One region of the Streptomyces sp. NPDC107522 genome, then DNA from elsewhere that is predicted to be linked to it. Evidence: riboswitches for the same ligand, from Rfam matches in the RefSeq annotation. Region 1 holds a riboswitch; each other region holds the start of a gene.
What was found. A riboswitch is a leader RNA that binds a small molecule or an ion and turns the genes downstream of it on or off. The one in region 1 is predicted to bind cyclic di-AMP.

Region 1 (5,118 bases):
TAGTACTTCGACTCGTCCGACACCTGCTCGTAGAAGCTGACCAGACGCTCGGCGTCATCAACGGTGATGGGGCGGATGCGTGCGGTGCCGCCGTCGCGCAGCACCACGTCGGCTTCCCAGTGGGCGGGGTACTCGTGCCGGTCCGAGGCGCTCTGCATGGGGCCAGAGTACGGCTCGCGTCCGACAACGGCGCGAGGCAGTCTGTGGAGGACGTATGTCGGGTCGAGGCCGCGACCCGACGGTCACCTCAGGAGGGGCGGTTTGTCCCTCCCGGCAGGCTTCACGCGTGTGGGAAACTGGTCTAGACAACCCTGAACACCGAAGGGCAGCATCACATGGCTGAGCGCCGCGTCAACGTCGGCTGGGCCGAGGGCCTTCACGCCCGCCCCGCTTCCATCTTCGTCCGGGCCGCCACGGCCGCAGGTATCCCGGTGACGATCGCCAAGGCCGACGGCAACCCCGTCAACGCGGCCTCCATGCTGGCCGTCCTGGGCCTGGGCGCCCAGGGCGGTGAGGAGATCGTCCTCGCCTCCGACGCCGAGGGTGCGGACGCCGCCCTCGACCGTCTGGCGAAGCTGGTCTCCGAGGGCCTCGAGGAGCTGCCCGAGACGGTCTGAACGGACCGGTCGGATCTCCGCGGTTAGCGGTGAAGCCGCGTCTGCCTTTCCGGCGGACGCGGCTTCGCTGTTTTCGAGCAGCAGTCACAGGAATTCACCGCGGACCCGAAAAAGGGCAGCGGAAATTCCCCGCCGCCGAATATCACCTCTTTGTATACGGCGCCCGTGTTAATGCCGCAGGCTCGGCATGTTTACGGGATGTTGCGAATTCCTCACACGCTCCGCGCGATCAACGCCGCCGGAGCCGAAGCGCAGCCGGTGCGCGGCAGTCGAGCGCTCGGTGTGCAGCGCCGTGATCGCCCGGGCGCGCTCGCCGTCGCCGCGCGCCACCGCGTCCACGATCGCGCCGTGCTCGGTCCAGTACTCCACGGGATCGGCCGGCGACTCCACGGCGTACATCCAGGCGATCTTGTGCCGCAGCTGGGTCAGCATCGAGGTCAGGGCGGGGCTGCCGGAGGCCTGGGCGAGCGTCTCGTGGAACCAGCCCCCCAGGGAGCGCAGGTCGTCGCTGTTCCCCCTCCGGGCCCGCTCCTGGCCCAGCCTGACGAGGCCGCGCAGCACCTTCAGATGGGCCTCGGTGCGCCGCTGGGCGGCCCGGGAGGCGCCGAGCGGCTCCAGGAGGCCGCGCATCTCCAGCAGGTCGGAGGCCTCCTGCTCGGTCGGTTCGGCGACGCACGCGCCCGCGTGCCGCCGGGTCACCACGAAGCCCTCCGCCTCCAGGGTGCGCAGGGCCTCCCGCACGGGGACGCGGGAGACGCCGTAGCGGCGTGCGAGGAGTTCCTCGGTGAGCCGGCTGCCGCGCTCGTAGACACCGGCGACGATGTCGTCCCGGATCGCCGTGCATACCGAGTGCGCCGGAATACGCATGACCGACCTCCGCTTTAATCCCCGTGAAACGTCGACGAATGACGTGTGTTGAGTGACTCTATGGCAACCGGCCGGAATTTCCGACGGCGGGTCGGAATCCAGGGATATTTTTTGGACAGCGGATCGTCTCAGAAACGCCGAAAGCCCCGGCTCGGGGAGCCGGGGGCTTCGGGGTTGCGGTGCAGCGTGAGCCGGGAGCTTCGCGGTTGCGGTGCGTCGCGAGGCGGGGCTTCGGGACTGCGGGTGCTTCGTGCGGCGTGGCTTCGGTGAGACGCCGAGTGAGGCGTCAGACGTTCACGCCGTGCGAGCGGAGGTAGGCGGCGGGGTCGATGTCGGAGCCGTACTCCGCCGTCGTGCGGGCCTCGAAGTGCAGGTGCGGCCCGGTGACGTTGCCGGTGGCGCCGGACAGGCCGATCTGCTGGCCGGGCGTCACGGTCTGCCCGACCGAGACGCCGATGGACGACAGGTGGCCGTACTGGGTGTACGTGCCGTCGTTCATCTTGATCACGACCTGGTTGCCGTACGCCCCGCCCCAGCCGGCCTCCACGACGGTGCCGGCTCCGACCGCGTGGACGGAGGTGCCGCTGGCGGCGTGGAAGTCGACGCCGGTGTGGCTGCCGGAGGACCAGACGGCGCCGCCGGCCTTGTAGCCGGTGGAGATGTACGAGCCGGCGATCGGGGCGACGTAGGACAGCAGGCGCTTGCGCTCGGCCTCGCGGGCGGCGCGCTCCTTGGCCTCGCGCTCCTTCTTGGCCTTCTCGGCCGCCTTCTTGCGCGCGGCCTCCTCGGCGGCCTTCTTGAGGGCCGCGGCCTCCTTGGCGGCCTGCTCCTGTGCGGCGGCCTGGGCGTCGATCTGGTCGGCGATCGAGTTGTCGACGGTGATGACGGGGATGAGGCCCGTCTGCTCCGCGGCCGGTTCGGCGGCGAGCGCCGGGGCGGCCAGGGTGCCTATGACGCCGGTGGCGGTGAGCGCGGCGACGCCGGCCGCGCGGGCCGTGGTGCGCTCGAACCGGCCGGGCCGGCGGTGCTTCCCAGTGGGACGCTTCTTCTCGGTGGACTTCCCGGTGGCGCAGCTGAACGCCATGAAGTGGCTGATCCTTTCCTTCCCTCTCGCCTACCGGGTTAGCTGACGGGTTCGGAGCAGGAAGGTCTCCTACGGGCCCCCTCGCTGGCGCGCGGGCGTCCGATTCACCCCAGGGACTACGGGTGGGTCCCCGGCTCCCCTGGCTCGCGCCGTACGGGGACTCGGCGATGGCTGTCCGGTGCCGCGGGCGCGGCGCACTGCCTGACGGACAGCCCGGAAGACGCTAAACGGGGCATCTTTCAATCCCCAAACGGATCACGGCTTTTGTAGCGCATCCCACAGGCAATACAGGCAACCTCTCCCTCAATTCGGGCATAAGGGGGCCCTGGTGACTCTTCCGTCACCAGGGCCCTACGCGCGCGTGCCGCTGTGCGGCGCTTGCGTGTCCTCTACTCGGCTGCCACGACGGTGACTTCGCCGATGCCGAGCGCCTCCACGGGCTCCCGGATCTCGGCCGCGTCGCCGACGAGGATCGTCACCAGACGGTCCACTGGGAACGCGCTCACGGCCGCGGCGGTGGCCTCGACGGTGCCGGTCGCGGCGAGCTGCTGGTACAGCGTCGCCTGGTAGTCGTCGGGCAGGTGCTGCTCGACCTGGTCGGCCAGCGTGTTCGCCACGGAGGCGGCGGTCTCGTACTTCAGCGGCGCCACCCCGACGAGGTTCTGCACGGCGAAGTCCCGCTCGGCGTCGGTGAGCCCCTCGGCGGCGACGCCGCGCAGCACCGTCCACAGGTCCTGCAGCGCGGGACCGGTGTTCGGGGTGTCGACGGAGCCGCTGATGGCGAGCATCGCCGCGCCGGTGCCGTCCGGGGCGGAACGCAGGACCTGTCCGAACGCGCGCACGCCGTAGGTGTAGCCCTTCTCCTCGCGCAGGACCTTGTCCAGCCGGGAGGTGAGGGTGCCACCGAGGCAGTACGTGCCGAGCACCTGCGCGGGCCACACGCGGTCGTGCCGGTCGGGGCCGACGCGGCCGATCAGCAGCTGCGTCTGGACGGCGCCGGGACGGTCCACGATGACGACACGGCCGGTGTCGTCGGCGGTCACCGGCGGGACGGGGCGAGGCTCGGCCGCACGGCCGGTCCAGGCGCCGAGGGTGTCGCCGAGCAGGGCGTCGAGGTCGACGCCCGTGAGGTCGCCGACGACCACGACGGTGGAGGTGGCGGGGCGGACGTGCCGCTCGTAGAAGGCGCGTACGCCCGCGGAGTCGATGCCCGCGACCGTGTCCTCGGTGCCCTGGCGCGGGCGGGACATGCGCGAGGTCGCCGGGAACAGCTCCTTCGAGAGCTCTTTGGCGGCGCGGCGCGAGGGGTTCGCCATCTCATGCGGGATCTCGTCGAGCCGGTTGCGCACCAGGCGCTCGACCTCGGCGTCGGCGAACGCGGGCGCCCTGAGGGCGTCGGCGAGCAGGTCGAGCGCCTTCGGCAGACGGGAGACCGGCACCTCGAGGCTGACGCGCACGCCGGGGTGGTCGGCGTAGGCGTCGAGGGTGGCGCCGCAGCGCTCGAGCTCGGCGGCGAACTCCTCGGCGGTGTGCTTGTCGGTGCCCTCGGACAGGGCGCGCGCCATGATCGTGGCGATGCCGTCGAGGCCCTTCGGCTCGGCGTCCAGGGGCGTGTCCAGGAGCACCTCGACGGCGACGACCTGCTGGCCGGGGCGGTGGCAGCGCAGGACCGTCAGGCCGTTGTCCAGCTTGCCGCGCTCGGGCGCCGGGAACGCCCAGGGCCGGGCCTCGCCGGCCTGGGGCTGCGGGTGGAACTCCATGCTGGCGAGCTCGGTCACTGCGCCGACTCCTCGTTCTCGTCGGTGGTCTCGGCGGTTGCGGCGTCCTCGGCGGCGGCTTCCAGGTCGTCGGCCTCGCCGGCGACCGGCTCGTACACGAGCACCGCGCGGTTGTCGGGGCGCAGGCGGGCCTTGGCGACGGCCTTGACCTCATCGGCGGTGACGTCGAGGACGCGCTGCACGGCCGTGAACGCGAGCTGCGGGTCGCCGAACAGGACGGCGTACCGGCACAGTTCGTCGGCGCGGCCCGCGACCGTGCCGAGCCGGTCCAGCCACTCGCGCTCCAGCTGGGCCTGGGCGCGCTCCATCTCCTCGGCGGTCGGGCCCTCCGCGGCGAAGCGGGCGAGCTCCTCGTCGACGGCCGCCTCGATCACGGGCACCTCGACATCACCGGAGGTTTTCACGTCCAGCCAGCCCAGGGAGGGCGCCCCGGCCAGGCGCAGCAGGCCGAAGCCCGCCGCCACGGCCGTACGGTCACGCCGTACGAGCCGGTTGTAGAGACGGGAGGACTCGCCGCCGCCGAGGACGGTCAGCGCCAGGTCGGCGGCGTCGCACTCGCGCGTGCCGTCTGTCGGGAGCCGGTAGGCGGCCATCATCGCGCGCGCGGGGACGTTCTCCTCGACGACCTCGCGCAGCTGCTCGCCGATGATCTCGGGCAGCGAGCCGTCGCGCGGCTCGGGCTTGCCGTCGTGGGCCGGGATGGAGCCGAAGTACTTCTCGACCCAGGCGAGCGTCTGCTCCGGGTCGATGTCGCCGACGATCGACAGGACGG
Region 2 (5,118 bases), on a different contig from region 1:
TTGGCCGCGCCCTCCTCGATGCCGCGGGCCAGGCGCTCGGGGTTGGTGACGAACAGGTCGTCGCCGACGAGCTGGACCTTGTCACCGAGCTTGGCGGTGATGGTCTTCCAGCCCTCCCAGTCGTCCTCGAACAGCGGGTCCTCGATGGAGACGAGCGGGTACGCCTCGACGAGCTCGGCGTAGTACTCGGTCATCTCGGCCGCCGAGCGCTCCTTGCCCTCGAAGACGTAGACGCCGTCCTTGTAGAACTCGGACGCGGCGACGTCGAGGGCGAGGGCGATCTGCTCGCCGGGGGTGTAGCCGGCCTCCTTGACGGCCTCGAGGATGAGGTCGAGGGCCTCGCGGTTGGAGCCGAGGTTCGGGGCGAAGCCGCCCTCGTCGCCGAGGCCGGTGGCCAGGCCCTTGCTCTTCAGGACCTTCTTCAGGGTGTGGTAGACCTCGGCGCCCCAGCGCAGGGCCTCGGAGAAGGACTCCGCGCCGATCGGGGCGATCATGAACTCCTGGATGTCCACGTTGGAGTCGGCGTGCGAGCCGCCGTTCAGGATGTTCATCATCGGCACCGGCAGCAGGTGCGCGTTCGGGCCGCCCAGGTAGCGGAAGAGCGGGAGGTCGCTGGCCTCGGAGGCGGCGTGGGCGACGGCGAGCGAGACGCCGAGGATGGCGTTGGCGCCGAGGGAGCCCTTGTTGTCGGTGGCGTCCAGGTCGAACATGGCCTGGTCGATCAGGCGCTGCTCGGTGGCGTCGTAGCCGACCAGCTCCGGGCCGATCTGCTCGATGACGGCGAGGACGGCCTTCTCGACACCCTTGCCCAGGTAGCGGTTGGGGTCACCGTCGCGGAGCTCGATGGCCTCGAAGGCGCCCGTCGAGGCGCCGGACGGAACGGCGGCACGACCCGTGCTGCCGTCGTCGAGGCCGACCTCGACCTCGACCGTGGGGTTGCCTCGGGAGTCCAGGATTTCCCGAGCTACGACGACGTCGATGGACGGCACGAGCATCTCCTTCTTGGGATGTGACGCGGGTACGCAGACCGTGGTGGGTACTGCGAGACGAGCCTAACCGGCTCACGGCGATCGGCCAGCGGTCGACCGGCCCGTGGACAGAACCGAGAGTAAATTGTTTCCGAACGGAACAAAAACCCCCGTACACAAAAGCACCCCGCACAAAAAACCCCGCCCCGGTGCGTACGGGGGAACACGCACCGGAGCGGGGAGCCCGTGGGGACGGGGGTGGCCCTCACGAGGCCTTCATTATGAGGACCACGGATGGGAGGGCGCTGTGGTTCAGCTGTCGCCCGGGTATTACTTCAGGTGCAGCTGCTGACCCGGGTAGATCAGGTTCGCGTCCTCGACGATGTCCTTGTTCAGCTGGAAGAGCTTCTCCCAGCCGCCCTTGACGTCGTGCTTCTCGGCGATCGAGCTGAGGGTGTCACCCTTGACGACCTTGTACTCGCCGTCGCCCTTCTTGACCTTCTTGCCGGTCGGGGTGGTGACGGTCTTGGTGCTCTTCTTGGCGGCCGGGCGGTCGGTGGAGCGGGAGGCCGACTGCTGCTCGGTGGAGCGCGTGGTCGTCTCGGTGCTCTGCGAGGAGCCGCTCGCCGAGGAGCCGTTGTAGGCGGCGCTGGACAGGCCGGTGCCGCAGTTCGGCCAGGCGCCCTTGCCCTGGCCCGCGAGGACCTTCTCGGCTATCTCGATCTGCTGGGCCTTGGTGGCCTTGTCGGCGGTGGAGGCGTACGCCGTGCCGCCGTACGCGGCCCAGGTGGAAGCGGAGAACTGCAGACCGCCGTAGTAGCCGTTGCCGGTGTTGATCGACCAGTTGCCGCCGGACTCGCACTGGGCGACGGCGTCCCACTCGGACGCGGTGGCGGCGGAGGCGCTGCCGGCCGCCATCAGCGGGGCGGCGACGGCGGCGGCACCGGTGACGCCGACGACGGCGATGGCGCGAGCGGCCTTGGACGGACGACGGTGCTTGCCCTTGCTGGAAAACAGCATGGAGAGATCCCCTCACCGACGCCTGCGAGGTGAGCTGTCGGGTTCGGGCCGGTTGAGTTGCCCGGCCGCGCCCGGTCGCCTTTCGGCTCCCGTTGCGCGGCTTCACCCCTAGCCGACTCCGGCCGTGCGGCCTCGAAAGGCCTCAACTGCCGGACCCGGCGCCTACCTTGGGTCCCCCGCTCCTGCCTACGGCGCTTGACGCGACGACTGTTCCCGTGCGGCCGCTGGCAGGATTCGGCGTTGCGGCAGCCGGGGCTCGGATTGCCGAGCGATCACGACCGTAGACACCCGAATCCCGGATTTCCAAAGACGATCAGGGCTTCTGAGATCTATCTCTCACTACATTTAAAACGGACATTCAGCGCGAACCATGACGCGAACTCCAGCTGCTTTTCGCCCTGTTCGCCCCCTATTCGGCGGGGAGTTCCAGGGTCTGACCGGGGAAGATGTGGTTGGCGTCAGTACCGATGGCCTTCTTGTTCGCGTCGTACAGCGCGGACCATCCACCGTCGAGCTCAAGGGAGTCGGCGATGGACGCGAGAGTGTCGCCGGCGCGGACGGTGTACGAGGCGTGGCGACCGGAGGCCTTGGCGGCACTGTCGGCGACCTCACTCTCGTCGGCGCTGGGGCCGCGATGGCGACCGGAGCCGGCCACGGCGTCGGCCGTTTCCGCGTAGATCGCCCCCGTGTCGGCGAGACCCCAGGAGCCCACATCCTGGCCGGAGTTGGCCTGATCGTCACTCTTGGGCGTCTCCGTGGAGGGGTCCTCGGGTGACTGCGAGGCCTTTGCGGAGGGTGACGTACCGGACTTCGCGGAATCGTCCGCCGAAGAGGAAGAAGAGGGAGAAGAGGACGAATCCTGGGACGATTCGGACGAACCATCGGGAGAGCCGCTCGGCGAGTTCGAGGAGTCCGACGAGTCGCCGGACGAGCCTGAGGGCGTCGACGAGCCGGACGAGTCGGAGGAATTGGACGAGTCAGATGATCCGGATGAGTTGGATGAATCCAGCAATCCGGAAGATCCGGACACCTCGGAGGGCGAGTCCTCCGCGACGCCGGTGTCGAGGTCGACCGAACCGGAGTCCTTGGTGAGCCCGTTGAGCACCGCACAGGTACCCCAAGGGCTGGTGCCCTGGTCCGCGAGGATCTTCTGAGCGACGGCGATCTGCTGGGAGCGGCTCGCGAGGTCGGGACTGGAGGCGTAGTCGAGGCCGCCGTACTTGTCCCAGTCCTCCTGGGTCAACTGCAGTCCGCCGTACTGCCCGTTGCCGGTGTCGGCGCTCCAGGAGCCGCCGCTCTCGCACTCGGCCACCTTGTCCCACACGGTGCCCTCGGCTGCGCTGGCGCCCGTGGCGCCGAGCAGCGGGATGGCGATGGCGGAGCCGGTCACACCGGCCGCGACGATGAGGGCCGGAGCCTGGCGGGGGCGACGGTGACGACCGTTCCCGGAGAGCATGCGGGGACCTTTCGCGAGACAGCAGGGACCGGCGCGACCGGTCGTGCCGGGTGTTGCAGGGGCCGCGCTGATCCGTGAACGTATAGGCAGGCGATCACTTGTCACAAGTTAATGCCGCGTAGATCACGTGAAGATCACAGACTTGAGGGCATCTCATCTTCGGGTGTGCGAACGGGCCGTGCGGGGTAGGTGGAGCGTTTCGCTCCGGTCCGTGACCGGACGGCTGTGAAGTGCGACGACGGCGCTGCGCTCACGAAGGCGACGGCGCTGCGCTCACGAAGGCGATGGCACGGCGGTCACGGTGCCGGTGTGAATTGGACGGGCAGCGTACGCAGTCCGCGCATGATGAGGCCGCCTCGCCACCGCAACTCGGCCGGGTCCACCGCGAGTTCCAGATCCGGGAGGCGGGTGAGGAGCGTGGCGAGGGCGGTCTGGCCCTCCAGCCGGGCCAGCGGGGCGCCGAGGCAGTAGTGGATGCCGTGGCCGTAGCCGAGGTGCTGGTTGTCGCGGCGGCCGAGGTCGAGGACGTCGGGGTCGGCGAACCGCTCCGGGTCCCGGTCGGCGGCGGCCAGGACGACCAGGACGGGGTCGCCGGGTGCGATGTGCTGCCCGCCGATGGTGAGGGGTTCGGTGGCGAAGCGCCAGGTGGCGAGCTCGACGGGGCCGTCGTAGCGGAGGAGTTCCTCGATGCCGGTTTCGAGGAGGGCGGCCTCCTTGGCGGTGAGGGACTTCTGGAGGCGGGCGCGCTGCTCGGGGTGGGTGAGCAGGGCGTACGTGCCGTTGCCGATGAGATTGACGGTCGTCTCGAATCCGGCGAACAGAAGGATGAAGGCCATGGCGGCGGCCTCGTTCTCGGTGAGGTGCTCGCCGTGGTCGGAGGCGCGGATGAGGCCGGAGATGAGGTCCTCGCCGGGGGTGGGGGCCGCGGGGAGTGCCTCGCGCTTGCGGTGGATGAGGTCGGCGAGATAGCCGCGCATCTTCTTGACGGACCGTGCGACACCGCCCCTCGGGCCGCCCTGATGCCGGATCATCATGCCCGCCCAGTCCCGGAAGTCGTCCTGGTCCTCGCGGGGGACGCCCAGCAGGTCGCAGATGGCGTAGATGGGGAGCGGGAAGGCGAACTCGTGGATCAGGTCGGCGTTCCCCTTCGCCGCGAACCCGTCGATGAGGTGGTCCGTGAGCTCCTGCACGCGGGGGGCGAACTCGGCGACCCTCCGGGGCGTGAATGCCTTGGAGACGAGCCGGCGCAGGCGGGTGTGATCGGGCGGGTCGATGTTGAGGAGGTGCGTCATCAACTCGGCCTTGCGCTCACCCGGGATACCGGTCTTGCCCTTGGCGTGCGCGGGTTCGTCGTGATGGGCCGGGTTCTTGGAGAGCCGGCTGTCGGCGAGCGCCTGCTTGGCGTCGACGTACCGGGTGACCAGCCAGGCTTCCACGCCGCTGGGGAGACGGGTGCGGTGCACGGGGGCGTGCTCGCGGAGCCAGGCGTAGGCGGGGTAGGGGTTGCTGGCGAACTCCCAGGTGAAGAGGTCGGGGGCCTGGGAGGTGGCGGCGGTCGGGGGGTGGGGCTGGTTGGTCACTCCTTGACGGTATCCGCAGGGGTGGTGGGGGTGCGGGCCGGTGGTGGGGGAAGGGTTTCCGGGAGACCTTCCGGGTCCACGGTGGCTGCCTTGC
Region 3 (5,118 bases), on a different contig from region 1:
GGCAACAAGACGCAGGATCCGTACTCGAAGCTGCTGGAGGAGCGGATCGTCTTCCTCGGCACCCAGGTCGACGAGACCTCGGCCAACGATGTGATGGCGCAGTTCATGTACCTGGAGCACAAGGAACCCGACCGGGACATCTCGCTGTACATCAACTCGCCCGGCGGCTCGTTCAGCGCCATGACGGCGATCTACGACACGATGCAGTACGTCACCTGCGACGTGGAGACGATCTGCCTGGGCCAGGCCGGTTCGGCCGCCGCGGTGCTGCTGGCCGGGGGCGCTCCGGGGAAGCGGTTCGCGCTGCCGGGGGCGCGCATGGTGATCCACCAGCCGGGGCTGCCCGAGCCGATCGAGGGACAGGCGAGCGATCTCGCCATCCAGGCCGACGAACTGACGCGCATTCGGGCCCGCCTCGAGGAGCTGCTCGTCCGGCACACCGGGCGCAGCCGCGAGCAGGTCGGCGCCGACATCGAGCGGGACAAGATCCTGGACGCGCAGGCCGCCGTGGAGTACGGCCTGGTGGACCGGATCATCCCCAGCCGCAAGACCACCCTCGCCCCGCCCACTGGGCGGTGATCGGCCGGTGCTCCCACCCGAGTTGCCACCCCTGCCCGCACTGACCCGTGCGGAGGGCGAGCTGATCGACCGTTACCTCGACGTGGTCGACCTACTGGGCCGGATCAACCCGGCGCAGCACGGCGACACCTACCGCGGACTGCGCGCCGCCCAGGCGCTGGTCGCCAGGGCGGCCGAGCTCCGGGACGCGCTGGCGCTGATGCACCAGCGCGGTGAGACGGAGCTGCACGCGCCCACGCTGGCGCGTGCGTTGCGCGTGCTGGACGGAGAGCGCCGCACGGCTCGCGTCACGGTGCCGCCGCGCTCCGACAGTTGACGGCGTGTTCAGAGCGACACCGGACGCCTCGGCCCATTGACGAGGCGTCCGGAGCGGGGCTGAAACGGACCAAATGACGTACCCCCTTTCGGCGTAGTCACTTCTCCTTTTGTATGCCTGTCAGGGTTGCGCAACAGTCATGACGTCAAGGCGGAATCGAGCGTTCCGTCCCTGGTCCGGGGCTCCTCGGGCATCTGGACACCCCTACGAAAACGTGGCTACCCACCCGAACGGGTGAGTGGTGAGTAACAACACAAATCCCCGATTCCGTTGGGTATTTCGCTCACTCGTGCGTCAAGATCCCTGTCTGATGACAAGCCCCCGCCACAGCGGCGGGGCGGTCCGGGCGGACGCCGAGTCCTGCCGCCGCCCGGATGACCGGTCTTCAGGAGTGGATCGGCAGGAGTGGAGGACCCGAGCAAGACGGGTCGCCGGAGCGGACGTTCGTTCGATCCGAGCAACCCTTGGGGTGAAGCCGCGGCAACGCGGCCGGGCAACTTCGCCAGCCCGAATCCGACAGGTCATCCTTCACAGGCGGCTGACGAAGGGTTGCGCATGACTGCGCTCAATCGTGTCCCGTCGCTGATGGCCCGGGCCGGTACGGCCTCCGCTCTCACCCTCGCCGCAGTGGGCGGCACCGTCGTCGCCCCCGGCCTCACCGCCGAGGCCGAAGCCGCGACGCCGGCGTCCAAGGCACTTCAAGTGGCGGCCTCCAAGAAGGGCTCCCCGTACAAGTGGGGCGCCACCGGGCCGTACAGGTTCGACTGCTCAGGGCTCACGCTGTACTCGTACAAGAAGGCGGGCAAGAAGCTGCCCCGTACGGCGGCTCAGCAGTACAACAAGACGCGTCACATCTCCGCCAGTAACCGCAAGGCCGGGGACCTGGTGTTCTTCCACTCGGGGTCGAACGTCTACCACGTCGGCATCTACGCCGGGAAGGGAAAGATCTGGCACTCCCCGAAGAGCGGGGACGTCGTGAAGCTGCAGAAGATCTGGACCAGGAGCGTCTGGTACGGCCGGGTCAAGTGACCTTCCCGGAGGCGGTGACGGCAGTCTGATGTGCCGTCACCGCCCCCGGGGCCTCACAGGGCCGACAGCGGCCCCGCGAGGAGCGCCAGGCCGAAGGCCGTCAGCGCGGCCCCCGTGCCGAGCGTGACCGCCCGGGCGGCGCGTGGCCTGCGCAGCCACCTGCCGAGCCGGTCCACCAGCAGTGCGACGACCTGGAACCACACCAGCGCGATCGCGAGCACGATCAGGGCCAGCAGCAGCGTGCGGGGCAGCGCCGGAGCGCCCGCGGGCACGAACTGCGGCAGCACGCTGAGGAAGGTGAGGGACGCCTTCGGGTTGAGGGCGTTGGTGACGAAGCCCTGCCGCAGCGGCCGCGCGGTGGAATCCTCGCCCGCGCCCGTGTCGGCCACCTCGGTGTGCCGCTGCCGCAGCGTCTGAACGCCCAGGTACAGCACATAGACACCGCCCACCACCTGGAGCGCCCGGAACAGCGCCGGTACGGCGGCCAGCACCGCGGCGACTCCCACCACCGCCAGCGTCACATGAACCAGCAGCCCGGCCCCGATCCCGAGCGCGCAGGCGATGCCCGCCCGGCGGGAGACGAGGGCGTTGCGTACGACGACGGTGAAGTCCGCCCCGGGCATGGCGACCAGGCCGGCGGAGACCCCGGTGAAGGCGATGAGCTGAGCATCCATGCGGCCAGAGTGCCGTCCGGAAGCCTTCAACAGGTATTTCGAATATTCTGGAGACTCCTAAAGCATTGGTTTAGGCTCCTGGGAGACTCGCATGTACGACCCGACCCGGCTCGCCGCGCTGGTGGCGGTCGCGGAGGCGGGTTCGATCACCCGAGCGGCCGAGCGGCTCGGCTACACCACGCCGGCGCTCTCCCAGCAGCTGGCCAAGCTGGAACGCGAGGCGGGCACCGCCCTTCTGGTACGGCACCACCGCGGGGCGCGGCTGACGGGTGCGGGGGAGCTGCTGGTGACCCGGGCGCGGCGGGTGCTGGACGAGCTCGAGCGGGCCCGGCACGAACTGGCCCGGCTGACCGGGCTGTCGGGCGGCACGCTCCGCCTTGGCACCTTCCAGACGGCCGGCATCCATCTGCTGCCGCCGGCCCTCAGCGCCTTCCGCCGGGCCCATCCGGACGTGGAGCTGACCGTCGCCGACTACGAACCCTCGGCCGGCGTCACCGCCGTGGCAGCCGGCGAGGTCGACCTGGCCCTGACGCACGCCTATCAGCCGGGTGACCCGATCCCGCTCCCGTCCTCCGTAGGCATCGAGCCGATCCTCGTCGAGGAGCTGGTCCTGGTGTCCGCCCCGGGCCACGCCCTCACCAGCGGAACCGCACGCCTGCCGCTGGCCGAGCTCGCCGGCCAGCCCCTGATCAGCATGGCGCCGGACGCTCCGGCCCGACGGGGCGTCGAGGCGCTCCTGGCCCGGGCCGGTGCCACACCGTCGGTGCTGGTCCCGACACCCGGATACCTCCTGGTGTGCGCGCTGGCCAGCGCGGGCCTCGGAGTGGCGCTCGTACCGGAGATGGTGGCGCGCACATCGGTCACTCCGGTGGGGGTGCGCGCACTGGAGGGCGGGGAGCTACGCCGTACGGTCTCGGTCGCCTACCGCACGGCCGAGACGTCCCCCGCAGCGGACGCCTTCCGCGCGCTACTGCGCGGCACTTTCAGCCGAGCTCAGCTGTCCTGACCCCAAGGGGCGCGGGGAACTGCGCGACCAGCCGCAACGGAGCCGCAGACGACAGACAACCCATCGCGGCACTCGCCCATCACGGCCCCTCCGCGCGGAGCGCTGTCGCCTCCGCCGGTACGATCCACGGCAGCTCGATGGAGACGGTCTTGCCGCCCTCCCGCGTCGGCCGCACCCTCAGCTTGCCGCCGCACTCCGCGGTCAGCCAGCGGATGATGACCATGCCACGCCCGTTGTCCTGCTGGACCGCGGCCGGCAGCCGCTTGGGGAACCGCGGATGGCTGTCGGTGACGCCGATGCGCAGGTGTTCGTCACGGTCGAGCTCGAGGTCGACCGTGAAGGTGGGTGACTGACCGAGGGTGTGCTGTACGGCGTTGGTGGTGAGTTCGGAGACGATCAACCGGATGGTGTCGGCCGTCTCCGTCTCCGGTGGCAGTCCCCACTCGGCGAGGGTGGTGACCACATACGCCCGGGCCGCGGAGACCGAGGCGGGATCGCTCGGCAGAGTGACGGATGCTTCCAAGTGATCTGCCATGGCGATGTCGTCCCTTTCCCAACGGGACCGCAGTCCGACACGGAGCGGATGGTTCGAGTACGGTCCCGGACTGGTGCTTCGTCGCCAGACTGCCATTACCAGGGCCGTCAGGGTGCCGATCCACCAAGATATGCATATATCTGTCGCTCGAAGCGGTGAACTCTGCGACGGCAGACCGTATTTGGGCGGCTCGGTTGGAGTAAGGAGTTGCCCATGCAGCACGGACCCGCGGTACGCCGCCGGAAACTGGGCGCGGAACTGCGTGCGTTGCGCACCGGAGCCGGGCTCACCAGTGGTGAGGCGGCCCGGTTGGTGGGCTGGCACCAGTCCAAGGTGAGCCGGATCGAGACCGGCGCCAGCGGGGTGAAACCGGCCGATGTGCGGTTACTGCTCGACGCCTACGGTGTACGGGACTCCCAACTGCGCGAGTTGCTCCTGGTGTTGGCAGAGTCGGACGACGGTGGTGGTCGGCACCACTGGTGGCACGCGTACCGGGGCGTGCTGCCGCCGACCTACCGGGACTTCATCAGCCTGGAGTCCCAGGCGAGCGCGATGCGCACGCTGGAGACCTCCGTGGTGCCCGGGCTGCTGCAGACACCGGAGTACGCCCGGGCGGTGACACGGGCCGCGGTGAGCGGACTCGACGACGCCGCCGACGAACGGCTCGACGCGCTGGTCGCGGTCCGTCTGGCCAGGCAGGACGTGCTGCACGCCGATCCGCCGTTGCGGCTGAGCGCGGTGCTCGACGAGGCGGTGCTGCGCCGGGAGATCGGCGGGCCCGAAGTGATGACGCGGCAGCTGGGGCGGCTGTTGGAGGCGGCGCGGTTGCCGCATGTCCGCTTGCAGGTACTGCCGTTCGCGGCCGGGGAGCATATCGGCATCACCGGGCCTTTCGTTATCTTCTCATTTTCGAGCACTTCTGATCTGGATGTGGTTGTTCTCGACCACTTGACGAGTAGCCTCTATCTCGAACGGAAAG
Region 4 (5,118 bases), on a different contig from region 1:
GAGCGCGAACGTGCGCGGTTTCTCCGTGGCGCTCGTACCGGCGGTGGCCGGGCCGGACGTACCGTTCGGGGAGGTCGAGGCGGGAGCCACGGTGCCCCGGACCGTGCTCGTTCGCAACGAGGGTTCGATCGACGCCGTCATCGACGAGCTGTTCATCGACGGCGACGGTGCCGCGAAAGGCTTCGGCGCGCCCATGGTGCTGTCGGACCGCCGGGTCCCGGTGGGCGCGTCGCGCTCCTTCCCCGTGTGGTTCTCGCCGCGCACCGTCGGCCCGGTGGAGGCGGCGCTGGTCCTGGAGACGAGTGATACGTCGGCCCCTGCCAGGTTCACCGACCGCCGCACCCTCACGATCAGCGCCATGGGGGTGGGCCCACGCCTCGAAGCGGCGCCCGCCCGGCTGGTCTTCGGCCCGCAGGAGATCCGGACGGCCAGTACGGCGCAGCAGATCACGGTCACCAACACCGGGTCCCGCCCGGCTGCACGGATTCGCCTCGCGATCAGCCGGGAGTGGCGTGTCCTCACGCCGCTGCCGGACACCGCCCTGCCACCCGGCGGAAGCCTCACTCTGGACGTGGTCTTCATCCCCGGACACGCCGGCCCGCTGGCCGGCACTGTCACGCTCGACGGCGACACGCTGGACGGACCCGTCGCCGTCGCGCTGGAGGGCACCGGGGTGGCCGCCCCGATCGCGCTGCTGAATCCCGCCGCACTCGCCTTCGGCGACCAGCCTCTCACCACCCACGGGCTTCCCAGGACGGTGACGGTGAGCAACGAGGGGGTGCTCGATCTGGAGATCGGCGCCGTCGATCTCGTGGGACCCGACGCGGGTGACTTCCAGGTCGCCGAGGACCGCTGCCGACGGGAGACCATCACGCCCGAGCGGTCGTGCACGGTCGCCGTCCTGTTCACGCCGAGCGCACTCGGAGCCCGCAGGGCGGAGCTGCGGATCACCGACAACGCTTCCGGCAGTCCCCGCACCGTCGCGCTCACCGGCACGGGCGTCCCCGCGCCTCTGTGCGGCGCCGACCCGACCGCGGTCGGCTTCCCGCCGCAGCGCGTGGGCAGTACGGCCACGCCGCAACACGTGACCCTGACCAACAACGGAGCCGATCCGATCACCGTGACCTCGGTGACGGTGACGGGAGCCGCGGCGGGCGACTACGCGATCCAACAGGGCTGCGGCGGCGGCCCCTTGGCCCCCGGAGGGTCCTGTGCGGTCGGGGTGACCTTCCGGCCGACGGCGATCGGTATGCGGGACGCCGACCTCGTCGTGCGGTGCGCGGCTCCCGTGCCCGGCCTCTCGGTGCCGCTGACCGGCACCGGTCTGGGCACGGTGGTGACGTTCGATCCGCCGGGGCTGACCTTCGAGGCGCAGCCGGTCGGCACGTTCAGCGCACGACAGGACCTGCTGCTGGCCAACACCGGGAACACCGAGCTGACCATCCAGAGCCTCGCGGTCAGCGGCGACTTCCGCCACGACCACTCCTGCAGCGTGCTGCGGCCGAACGGTTACTGCCGGATCAGGGTGATCTTCCTCCCGACAGCGGAGGGCGCCCGCGCCGGCGAGGTACGCGTCACCGACAGTCTCGGCCGGACCCACACCGCTGCCCTGCTCGGAACGGGGGTGGCTCCTCACGCGGCACTGAGCACCGCCGCCCTCGACTTCGGCGACCAGGCGGTCGCCTCCCCCTCCGCCCCCCGGACGGTCCACCTGACCAACACCGGCTCCGGAGCGCTGACCGTCGAACGTGTCGACATCGCCGACGGTACAGCCGGCTTCGTCAAGACGGCGGACACGTGTACCGGTGCCGTCCTGCGGGGCGGCGACTCCCGCTCGATCGCCGTCACGTTCACCCCGCCTGCTGGAGGGGAACTCCTCGGCGCCCTCAGGATCACCACCAACGCCCAGGACAGCCCGCACGTCATCCGCCTCCGCGGCAACGGAGCATGACCGCAGCCGGGCCGAAGACGGTCCGTTCGGTACCCGGCTGCACCCTTGGGGAAGCTGTCCCCCGTGCCCTCGAACGCATGGCCGTGCACAGGGATCGCCGCTACCGTGATCGACCGGCTTCCGTGCGGGAGAAGGGGTGAGGGTGGGCGCAGACGGGTCGGCGGCCGTGTTGGTCACCGGTGGCAGCGGGTTCGTCGGCAGCCATCTGGTCAACCGGCTCCTGGAGCGCGGCTACGAGGTCCACGCCACCGTGCGCAGCACGGCCGACACGGCGAAGGTACGGCCGCTGCGGGAGATGCAGGACGCGCATCCGGGCCGACTGTCGCTGTTCGAGGCCGACTTGCTCACCGAGGGCGCCTTCGACGAGGCGATGAGCGGCTGCCGGGTGGTGTTCCATGTGGCGTCGCCGTTCCGCATGCCGGAGAAGATCAAGGACGGCCGCCGGGACATGGTCGACCCGGCCCTGCTGGGCACGCGCAACGTGCTGGCGGCCGTCGAACGGACGCCCACGGTCGACCGGCTCGTCCTCACCTCCACCGTGGGCGCGATCTTCGGCGACTACGCGGACGTCCTGGACATGGACGACGCGGTCCTCTCGGAACGGTACTTCAACACCACCAGCACGGTGGAGAACAACCCCTACCACTACGCCAAGACCGTCGCGGAGCGCGCGGCATGGGACGCGGAGGCCGCCCAGGACCGCTGGCGGATGGTGTCGGTCAACCCCGGCCTGATCCTGGGCCCCTCCCTCACACCCGCCTCGGAGTCCGGGAGCCTGTTCCTGCTGGAGGAGCTCTTCAAGGGCTACTTCTTCTACGGCGCACCGGACTTCAGCTTCACCACGGTGGACGTGCGCGAGGTGGCCGACGCGCACATCGCGGCGGCGGAGAACCCGGACGCGAAGGGCCGATACATCCTCGCCGCCCGGACCATGACGTCCTTCCACGAGATGGCCCGCATCCTGCGGACCCGGCACCCACGCGACCTCCGCCTCCCGCGCACCGCGCTCCCGCACTGGCCCGTACGCCTCCTCGGCCCGGCCTTCGGGCTGACCCAGGACTACATCCGCAAGCACCTCGGCATCCGCTTCGAAGTGAACAACAGCCGGAGCGTGAGCGAACTGGGCATCACCTACCGCCCGATCGAGGAGACGATCCTCGATCATTACTCGGCGTGGCGGAGCCAGCGCGCCGCGAAGTGAATTCGGCCCTCGACCTGCCCCGAGCGTCGAAGGTCACAAAAACGTATCGGACATTTCACACGTCAATCTTCACGCGAGACACACAAGTTGGTTAGGTTACGCCTCAGGCCGCACGACGACCTCCGGCGAACCCGCCGGGACGTGCGGCCTCCGCCGAGTCCGGTGCGCCCACGCGGCCACTGGAGCCGGGGACCCAACCGAACTTGGGGTGAATCGGCCAACTGCCCTTCGGGGCAAGGGCCGTAGGGCACACCTTCCGGAACCCGAACCCGTCAGCTAACTCGGTAGGCGGAGTACGGAAGGAGTACGTCGCCCATGGCGCCGGAACGCACCGCGCGTCCGGGGGCTTTGAGCCTCCCCGGCATGCGCAATTCCGCACTCGCGTCGGCGGCCCTCACCTCTGTGGCCCTGCTCGGCCAGACGGCCAACGCCGCCCCGTCCGTCGGGGACGAGACGCCGAGCCGCGAGGAGGTGAGCCGACGGGTCAGCTCCCTCTACAACCAGGCCGAGTCCGACACGGGGACCTTCAACGCCACTCGCGCCGCGGCGACGGGACCGCGGGGGCGCGCCGACCGGCCGACGGACGCCGGACGCGGGTCCGCCTCGGCTGTCCGGCGTGACGAGAGCAGGCGCAGCGACCCGGCCCTCGACAGCGTCGCCCGGCAGTGGTTCGACGCGGCCCGCTCGAAGCTGGGTCCGACCGTCCCGGCGAGGCTGCCGAGCGACAGGGTGCCGGACCGTCCCACCGGGACACGGCCGGCTCGCCCGGCGGAGCGTGCGGTCGAGGGGCTGACCGACCGGGGGCGTGAGGCAACCGGCCGTGCCTCACTGGAGCTGCCCGCCGCCCCGGTCGCGGAGCTGACGTCCGGTCCGGCCGCCGGAACGACTCCCTTGGCCGAGCTGACTGCCGGCCCCGTCGCCGCCCTGCCGGCCGCTCCGGACGCATCGCAGACGGCAACCTGGGCCATCCAGGACACACAGAACAACCAGATCACGCAGAGCACACACGGCACCCAGACCGCCCTGGCCCTGCCCGCTCCGACCACCGCGCCTGCGGCCGAGTCGACGGCCGATCCGCAACAGCGGTCCTCATTGCGGACGACCAAGGAACAGAGCCGACTCAAGCTCGACCGGGCCCGCCAGTTGCTGTCCGCCTACACCGCACAACAGGGCACCGCGCTCACACCGATCGAAACCACGCCGAGCCAGGCCCCGGCCGCCGACACCTGGAGTTCCACGCCGACCGCGCTCCAGCCCGATGACACGTGGAGCTCCACACCGGCCCCGGTCCAGCCCACCGACACCTGGAGCACCACACCGGCCCCGGTCCAGCCCGCGGCCGAGACACAGTGGCAGGCGCTGCAGGAGCTGGGCGCGGCCGACCTTACGCCGGTCCCGGCCGACACAACGGCCTGGGCAGGCACCGCAGTCTGGTCTGCCGACCCGCCCACGGCCGCCACCACAAGCCAAACCCTCGGCACGGGCCAGACCCTCTACCCCCAGGCCCCTGACACGAGCCCGACCCTCGGCACGAGCCCGGCTCCAGGCACAACCCCGGCTCTGGACACGAGCCCGGCTCTGGGCACGAGCGCCGTCGCCGCACCCACCGCCCCCACGACGCCCACCGCGCCCCAGGAAACCCGAGCCGTGCGAGCCCTCGAGTTCGCCCGCGCCCAGCTCGGCAAACCCTGCGTCTGGGGCACGACGGGCCCGGACGCGTTCGACGGCGCAGGCCTCACCCAGGCCGCCTGGAAGGCCGCCGGAATCACGCTCCCGCGCACCCCGCAGGAGCAGGCCACCGCCGGCCGCGGAATCGCCCTCCCCTACGTCGAGCCCGGCGACCTGGTCCTCTTCCACGCCGGCCACGTCGGCATCTACTCCGGGAACGGCATGATGATCCACGCCCCCGGCCCGGGCGCGTCCATACGCGAGGAGACGATCCACTACGCCGGTGAGGCGGCGATCC

Region 2: another riboswitch for cyclic di-AMP. It lies ahead of ACZ7L6_RS22710 (transglycosylase family protein); the one in region 1 lies ahead of ACZ7L6_RS27400 (M23 family metallopeptidase).
Region 3: another riboswitch for cyclic di-AMP. It lies ahead of ACZ7L6_RS05485 (C40 family peptidase); the one in region 1 lies ahead of ACZ7L6_RS27400 (M23 family metallopeptidase).
Region 4: another riboswitch for cyclic di-AMP. It lies ahead of ACZ7L6_RS06180 (C40 family peptidase); the one in region 1 lies ahead of ACZ7L6_RS27400 (M23 family metallopeptidase).

What each region holds. Positions count from the first base shown of each region.
Region 1 is NZ_JBVKAU010000009.1:124,197-129,314, reverse strand. Features, by position in the region: gene ACZ7L6_RS27415 (bifunctional acetate--CoA ligase family protein/GNAT family N-acetyltransferase) at 1-158, opposite strand, end outside; gene ACZ7L6_RS27410 (HPr family phosphocarrier protein) at 336-617, shown strand; gene ACZ7L6_RS27405 (GntR family transcriptional regulator) at 786-1,484, opposite strand; gene ACZ7L6_RS27400 (M23 family metallopeptidase) at 1,771-2,568, opposite strand; cyclic di-AMP (ydaO/yuaA leader) riboswitch at 2,581-2,745, opposite strand; gene ACZ7L6_RS27395 (M16 family metallopeptidase) at 2,958-4,346, opposite strand; gene ACZ7L6_RS27390 (M16 family metallopeptidase) at 4,343-5,118, opposite strand, start outside.
Region 2 is NZ_JBVKAU010000006.1:524,125-529,242, reverse strand. Features, by position in the region: gene eno (phosphopyruvate hydratase) at 1-989, opposite strand, end outside; gene ACZ7L6_RS22710 (transglycosylase family protein) at 1,299-1,988, opposite strand; cyclic di-AMP (ydaO/yuaA leader) riboswitch at 1,993-2,192, opposite strand; gene ACZ7L6_RS22705 (transglycosylase family protein) at 2,398-3,444, opposite strand; gene ACZ7L6_RS22700 (cytochrome P450 family protein) at 3,741-5,024, opposite strand; gene ACZ7L6_RS22695 (tetratricopeptide repeat protein) at 5,021-5,118, opposite strand, start outside.
Region 3 is NZ_JBVKAU010000002.1:65,005-70,122, reverse strand. Features, by position in the region: gene ACZ7L6_RS05495 (ATP-dependent Clp protease proteolytic subunit) at 1-579, shown strand, start outside; gene ACZ7L6_RS05490 (hypothetical protein) at 587-895, shown strand; cyclic di-AMP (ydaO/yuaA leader) riboswitch at 1,315-1,447, shown strand; gene ACZ7L6_RS05485 (C40 family peptidase) at 1,451-1,924, shown strand; gene ACZ7L6_RS05480 (LysE family translocator) at 1,978-2,598, opposite strand; gene ACZ7L6_RS05475 (LysR family transcriptional regulator) at 2,690-3,604, shown strand; gene ACZ7L6_RS05470 (ATP-binding protein) at 3,684-4,139, opposite strand; gene ACZ7L6_RS05465 (helix-turn-helix domain-containing protein) at 4,353-5,118, shown strand, end outside.
Region 4 is NZ_JBVKAU010000002.1:218,052-223,169, reverse strand. Features, by position in the region: gene ACZ7L6_RS06190 (choice-of-anchor D domain-containing protein) at 1-1,951, shown strand, start outside; gene ACZ7L6_RS06185 (NAD-dependent epimerase/dehydratase family protein) at 2,094-3,152, shown strand; cyclic di-AMP (ydaO/yuaA leader) riboswitch at 3,294-3,459, shown strand; gene ACZ7L6_RS06180 (C40 family peptidase) at 3,516-5,118, shown strand, end outside.